Marinobacterium aestuarii: one gene and its partner. The protein of the gene in region 1 interacts with the protein of each later gene in a pairwise test. Links are inferred from orthologs where the notes say so. Each region holds a gene or a part of one and is shown in the gene's direction. Other genes may lie near its edges. The genes, in order: ileS and A8C75_RS10985.

Region 1 (3,683 bases):
AGCTTGCCGGCCGCAAGCTTCATCGAAGCGCTGCTGCTGGAAGGGCTGGCGGTGCGCCACTTTGTGGTGGGCGATGATTTCCGCTTTGGCTGCGACCGGGCCGGCGACTACGCCATGCTGCGTGCAGTGGGGGCAACCCAGGGCTTCTCGGTTGAAAACACCAGCACCTGTCTGGTTGATGGCGAGCGCGTCAGCAGTACCCGGGTGCGCCAGGCGCTGACGCTCAATGACCTGGATCTGGCCGAGCGCTTGCTGGGGCGGCGCTATCGCATCAGCGGACGGGTCATGCTGGGACAGCAGCTGGGCAGAACCCTGGGTGTGCCGACGGCGAACGTGCGCATGCACCGTTTTGCCGCGCCGCTGCGGGGTGTCTATGCCGTGCGAGCACAGCTGGACGATGGCCGCCTGATTCCGGGGGTGGCCAACATTGGCATGCGCCCGACCGTCAACGGCACTCAGCCTGTGCTGGAAGCACATCTGTTTGATTTTAAGGGTGATCTTTATGGTCAGCTGCTCAGCGTTGAATTTGCCGCCTTCATTCGTGAAGAGCGCAAGTTCGATGGCCTGGAACAGCTGAAACAGCAGATTTTCAACGATATTGATGTGGCCCGGGCGCTATTGGCCTGTTAAGACCCATAACCTCAAAGCGACTGACATGACCGATTATAAAGCGACACTGAACCTGCCGGATTCGGCTTTCCCGATGCGTGGCAACCTGCCGCAGCGTGAGCCGGCGCGCCTGGCGCGATGGGCCGAAATCGACCTCTACGCCAAACTGCGCGAAGCGGGCAAGGGACGTGAGCAGTTCATCCTGCATGATGGCCCTCCCTACGCCAACGGCAATATTCATATCGGTCATGCGGTCAACAAGGTGATCAAGGACATGATCGTCAAGGCCAAGACGCTGTCGGGCTTTGATGCGCCCTACGTGCCGGGCTGGGACTGTCATGGTCTGCCTATCGAACACAAGGTTGAAACCCTGATCGGCCGCGCCGGTGACAAGGTGCCCTATAGCGAGTTTCGGCAGAAATGCCGTGAATACGCCGCCGAACAGGTCGCCGGGCAGAAAGCCGACTTCATCCGTCTGGGTGTGGTGGGTGACTGGGAAAATCCCTACCTGACGATGAACTTCGACACCGAAGCCAACATAGTGCGGGCGCTGGGCAAGATCATCGAGAACGGTCATCTGGTCAAGGGTTACAAACCGGTGTACTGGAGTGTGGTGGGTCAATCTGCTTTGGCTGAGGCCGAGGTTGAATACCAGAACAAGACCTCCACGGCGATCGACATCCGCTTCACCTTTGCCGATCAGGCTGCGGCCAATGCCCAGTTTGGAAATCCTGCGGGTGAGGGGCCGCTGTCGGTGGTGATCTGGACCACCACGCCCTGGACCATTCCCGCCAACCAGGCGGTGTCGCTGAACGCCGAGCTGGATTACGCCCTGGTGCAGGTGGATATCAATCAGGGTGCCGAGCGCGTTGTAGTTGCCGCTGACATGGTTGACGAGGTGATGGCGCGCTGGGGTATCGAGCCCTACACAGTACTGGGAACCTGCAGCGGTACTGCGCTGGAGCACATGGCGCTGGCGCACCCGTTCTACGACAAGCAAGTGCCAGTGATTCTGGGTGATCATGTCACCACTGATGCCGGTACCGGCGCCGTACATACCGCGCCCGATCACGGCGTGGAAGACTTTGTGGTTGGCCAGCAGTATGGCCTGGGCACGCTCAATCGCGTGCAGGCCAACGGCACCTACACCGATGCCACCGGCGAGTTTGCCGGTATTCACGTCTACAAGGCGGATGGTCCCGTGGTCGAAGCGCTGGAGCGTGAAGGCAAGCTGGTACATCTGAAACGCTTTGAGCACAGCTACCCGCATTGCTGGCGCACCAAGACGCCGCTGATCTACCGCGCCACGCCGCAGTGGTTCATTTCCATGGACGAGAAGGGGCTCAAGACTCAGGCACTCGAAGCCATCAAGGGTGTGAGCTGGTTCCCCGAGTGGGGCCAGAACCGCATCGAGGCCATGGTCGAGCAGAGCCCGGACTGGTGTGTCTCGCGCCAGCGTACCTGGGGCGTGCCTATCACCGTCTTTACCCACAAACAGACCGGTGAGCTACACCCCAATACCTCGGGTCTGATCGAACAGATCGCCACGGCCATCGATCAGGGCGGTATCGATGCCTGGTTCGAACTGGATGCGGCTAGCCTGCTGGGCGCTGATGCCGATCAGTACGACAAGGTCACCGATACGCTGGATGTCTGGTTCGACTCAGGCGTAACGCACCAGGCAGTGCTGCGTGAGCGCAGCGAGCTGCGTTTCCCGGCCGACCTGTACCTCGAAGGCTCGGATCAGCACCGTGGCTGGTTCCAGTCGTCCCTGAAAACCTCTATCGCCATCAATGGCTGTGCACCCTACAAGCAGGTGCTGACCCATGGCTTCACGGTAGACGAAAAGGGCTACAAGATGTCCAAGTCCCTGGGCAACGTGATTGCACCGCAGGAAGTCACCGATACTTTGGGTGCCGACATTCTGCGCCTGTGGGTCTCGGCTACGGATTACTCCGGCGAAATGGCTGTGTCCAAGCAGATTTTGCAGCGTACCTCCGATGCCTATCGTCGCATTCGCAATACCGCTCGTTTCCTGCTGGCTAACCTGAATGGCTTTGAGCCGGCCCGTGACAGCGTGGCGCCCGAAGACATGCTGGCACTGGACCGCTGGGCTGTGGACGCGGCCTACCGTCTGCAGCAGAAGATCACGGCGGCTTACGACAGCTACCGCTTCCTGGATGTCTATCAGCAGGTGCATCACTTCTGCGCCCAGGAGCTGGGTGGCTTTTACCTCGATATCATCAAGGATCGCCAGTACACCACCCAGGCCGACAGTCTGGCGCGGCGTTCCTGCCAGACTGCGCTCTATCATATCGCCGAAGCCCTGACGCGCTGGATCGCACCTATCCTGAGTTTTACCGCTGAAGAGATTCACGAAGTGCTGCCGGGCGAGCGCGAAGACAGTGTCTTCCTGACCACCTGGTACCAGGGCCTCTTTACCCTGCCGGCCGATGATGCCTTTGGGGCGGATTTCTGGAGCCGGGTGCTGGGCGTCAAGAATGCCGTTAACAAGTGCCTGGAAGATGCCCGTAACGAGAAGTTGGTGAAGGCCTCTCTGGCGGCGGAAGTCACTCTCTACGCCGATGAAAGCCTGCAGGCGGATCTGGCGCGCTTGGGCGATGAGCTGCGCTTTGTGCTCATTACCTCCAAGGCCGCGCTGGCACCCTTGTCTGAAGGCACCGATGCCCGCGCCACCGAGATCAAGGGACTGAAAGTGGCGATTGGTGTTTCGGCCCACGCCAAGTGCGGCCGCTGCTGGCATCACCGCGAAGATATTGGCGGTCATGCGGCACATCCGCAGCTGTGCGAGCGCTGCGTCGATAACGTCGATGGTGCTGGCGAAACCCGCCACTACGCCTGATGACCATGAAACGCAGTTCACAGCGTATAGAAGAGCCGGCACTGCCGGGCTCTTCGCTGGTCTGGCTCTGGTTGTCGGTGCTCGTTGCAGCCCTGGATCAGGGCAGTAAATGGCTCGCCGAGACGACACTGGACTACGGCATCCCCAATCCGGTGATATCGGTGTTCGACCTCACGCTGCTCTACAACCGCGGTGCCGCCTTCAGCTTTCT
Region 2 (3,112 bases), 2.3 Mb from region 1 along the record:
ACCGGATTCATATCCATCGCCTGGGCAAACGCATCGCCATCATCAAGCCCGATACGCACACCATGTCCGAGGCGGTGGCCATTATGACCGGCGCTCTGAACCCTGAAGATCACCCCGCCGGCGCCTACGCCGCCTGAACCAGTTTGGTGCGGTCGCAAGGCCGCGCCTTTTTATTTTTTGCATTGCAATCAGCCCCCCCTGTCAGGACACCCAGAGCATGACCACCCTGCTTGATAACAACTTCCTTGGCATTCAGCACCTCGGTGTTCCGGTCACGGACCTCGAAGCCTCCCGCGCCTTTTATGCCCGCCTGGGGTTTGAATGCGTCATGGAAAAAACCTTTGACGATAGCAAGGGCCCTGTGACCGCCCTGATGGTGCAGCGGGCCAATATGGTCATCGAGCTGTACCTGCTACCGGATGAGGAGCGTGCCGAGATTGGCCGTCGTCACGATGGTCATATCGACCATATCGCCTTTTCGGTGGCGGATATCGACCGGGCCTTCGCCGATATTCGCGCCGCCGGGTTCGAAACCCTGCAGCACGCCCCCATTAGGCTGCCCTTCTGGCGCCATGGCTGTCGCTACTTTTCCATTCGCGGCCCCGGTGGTGAAAAGCTCGAATTCAATCAGATTCTTGCCGCCTGAACCCGAAAACCGCACAGCGCCCTGTTCAACAAGGCGCTACGCTTAGCATCCCGACAATGGTTTAATGCCGCTAGCAACCCAATTAGGATTCACCCACTACGAATTACCAATCACCCATTACCCATTACCCATTACCATTTTCGAATCCCGATTCACCCATCACAGCACAGGAGATCGCCATGCCCGCTTTCAAGCCCCTGGCGCTGCTTGCTGCGCTGCTGCTGTGCCCTATTACGCAGGCGCAAGGCGACTCAAACCCGCAGCCCGCAACCAGGGCGCTGACCTCCATCGGCATCTCGGTATCCGACCTGGGTAACCCCTACTTCGTTGAAATCGCCCGGGGTGCCGAAAGGCGTGCGCGGGAACTCGGCGGCAGCCAGGTACGGGTACAGGTGGTCTCCAGCGCCTATGACCTGCCCCGCCAGGTGCGCCAGATCGATGCCTTTATCAGCGACGGTGTGCAGCTGATCCTGCTGTCGGCGGCGGACCGCGACGGCATCGCGCCTGCGGTACAGCGCGCCCGCGAAGCCGGCATCCGAGTGATTGCGGTGGATGTGGAGGCCGCCGGCGCCGATGCCACCATCACCACGGACAATCGCCTGGCCGGAACCCTGGCCTGCGACTACCTGGCACAGCGCATTGGCGGCACGGGCAAGGTAGTCATCATCAACGGTCCGGCGGTGTCCTCGGTGCTCGAACGGGTGCAGGGCTGTCACGACGCGCTGGCGGCCTTTGCCGGCATTGAAGTGCTATCCGACCGCGAGAACGGAGGCGGTGCCCGGGAAGGCGGACTCGAAAAAATGACGGCGCTTATGACTGCCTACCCTGATATCCAGGGCGTCTTTACGATCAATGACCCCTCGGCGCTGGGCGCAGAGCAAGCCGCCCATCAGGCCGGGCGCAGCAACTTTGTCATCGTCAGTATCGACGGCTCCCCCGCCGCCTTCGATCAGCTGAAAAGCGCCAGCAGCCTGCTCGAAGCCAGCGCCGCCCAGTTTCCAGGACGTATTGCCGAGCGCGCCGTGGATACCGGGCTGCAGCTGCTGCGCGGCGACACCCTTGCAGCGCAGCGCATTCTGATCAGGCCCGAACTCATTACCCGCGACAATGTGAATGACTATCGCGGCTGGAATACCCTGGGCGAAAGCAACCTCTCGCCCGCGGCGCCCTGATCCCAGTACCTTTTCTGGCTGGCAGTCTCAATTTTTAGTCGTACACTTTCCCCTTGATGCAGCCTGCGCGTTACACTGCCGGCACCGCCCTTGTTACCCACGGATAGAACATGTGCCCCAGTGCCAGCGAACAGACACGTCCGACACCCGAGACACAGGCGCATAAGCGCCAGGGCTTCTCCATTCTGGTGGTGGACGACGAAGCCGGCATTCGCGACTTCCTGCAGCGCGCCCTGCAGAAAGAATACAGCTGCGTTGAAACCGCCGCCTCCACCGAGGAGGCTGACCTGCTGCGGCAAAAACTGCATTTTGATCTGCAGATTGTCGATATCTGCCTGCCCGGGCGTTCCGGTGTGCAATGGCTGCAGGCACTGCAGGATGCCGGTAACCCGCCGGATACTATCTTCATGACCGGCTTCGCCGATATGAACACCGCCATAGAAGTACTGCGACTCGGTGCCTGTGACCTGATTCTCAAGCCGTTTCGCATCGAACAGATGCGCAAGGCCGTACAGCAGGTACTCGAACGCCGCCGCCTGGCACGGGAGAACTTTGTGCTGCGTCGCCGCCTCGACCATGGCGCTCCACTGGATTCCCTCATCGGCACCAGCCCGTCACTCGAAGCCATTCGCACTCTGGTGCGCCAGGTCGCGCCGGCGCCCTCTGCCGTGCTTATCGAAGGTGAAACCGGTACCGGCAAGGACCTGGTGGCCCGTGCCATACACCAGCAAAGCGGCCGTGCCGGCCCTTTTGTGCCCGTCAATTGCGGTGCCATTGCCCCCGAGTTGATGGAGTCCGAGCTCTTTGGCCATATCAAGGGCGCCTTCACAGGTGCGCATCAGTCCAGGCCCGGCCTGTTCAGCTATGCCGACGGCGGCACTCTGTTCCTGGATGAAATCGCCGAAATGCCCCTGCTGCTGCAAACCCGGCTACTGCGTATCCTGGAAGACGGTCGCATTCGCCCGCTGGGCACCGAACGCGATACCCCGGTGGATGTACGCATAATCGCGGCAACCAACCGCAGCCTGCGCCAGGCGGTCAGCGATGGCAGCTTTCGGCAGGATCTGTTTTACCGTCTTAACGTATTGCAGATCGAGGTTCCACCGCTGCGAGCGCGCCAGCAGGATATCAAGCTGCTGGCACAGCAACTGTCGGCCCGCCTGGCCGCTGAACTGGGCATGCCTGAGTTGCCCCTCAACCACGCCGACATGCAGGCACTGGAGGCCTACCCCTGGCCCGGTAACGTGCGGGAGTTGAAAAACCTGCTGGAACGCTGTCTGCTGCTGCGCACCCT

Evidence for each region.
Region 2: the proteins of ileS (region 1) and A8C75_RS10985 interact in binary tests that used the Escherichia coli proteins (3 or more experiments, as listed by UniProt). The link is inferred for Marinobacterium aestuarii from one-to-one orthologs.

What each region holds. Positions count from the first base shown.
Region 1 is NZ_CP015839.1:4,804,685-4,808,367, reverse strand. What follows is about bases 310-3,672. They hold ileS (isoleucine--tRNA ligase), read left to right. Parts: upstream 310-655; coding sequence 656-3,472; downstream 3,473-3,672. Other genes in these bases: lspA (signal peptidase II), read left to right, coding at 3,472-3,672; ribF (bifunctional riboflavin kinase/FAD synthetase), read left to right, coding at 310-630. In the rest of the region: more of ribF, read left to right, coding at 1-309; more of lspA, read left to right, coding at 3,673-3,683. UniProt on the Escherichia coli protein: Catalyzes the attachment of isoleucine to tRNA(Ile). As IleRS can inadvertently accommodate and process structurally similar amino acids such as valine, to avoid such errors it has two additional distinct tRNA(Ile)-dependent editing activities.
Region 2 is NZ_CP015839.1:2,496,291-2,499,402, reverse strand. Bases 30-2,821 are described here. They hold A8C75_RS10985 (ABC transporter substrate-binding protein), read left to right. Parts: upstream 30-825; coding sequence 826-1,818; downstream 1,819-2,821. Other genes in these bases: A8C75_RS10980 (sigma-54-dependent transcriptional regulator), read left to right, coding at 1,929-2,821; A8C75_RS10990 (VOC family protein), read left to right, coding at 218-646; A8C75_RS10995 (ATP-binding cassette domain-containing protein), read left to right, coding at 30-137. In the rest of the region: more of A8C75_RS10995, read left to right, coding at 1-29; more of A8C75_RS10980, read left to right, coding at 2,822-3,112. UniProt on the Escherichia coli protein: Part of the ABC transporter complex RbsABC involved in ribose import. Binds ribose. Also serves as the primary chemoreceptor for chemotaxis.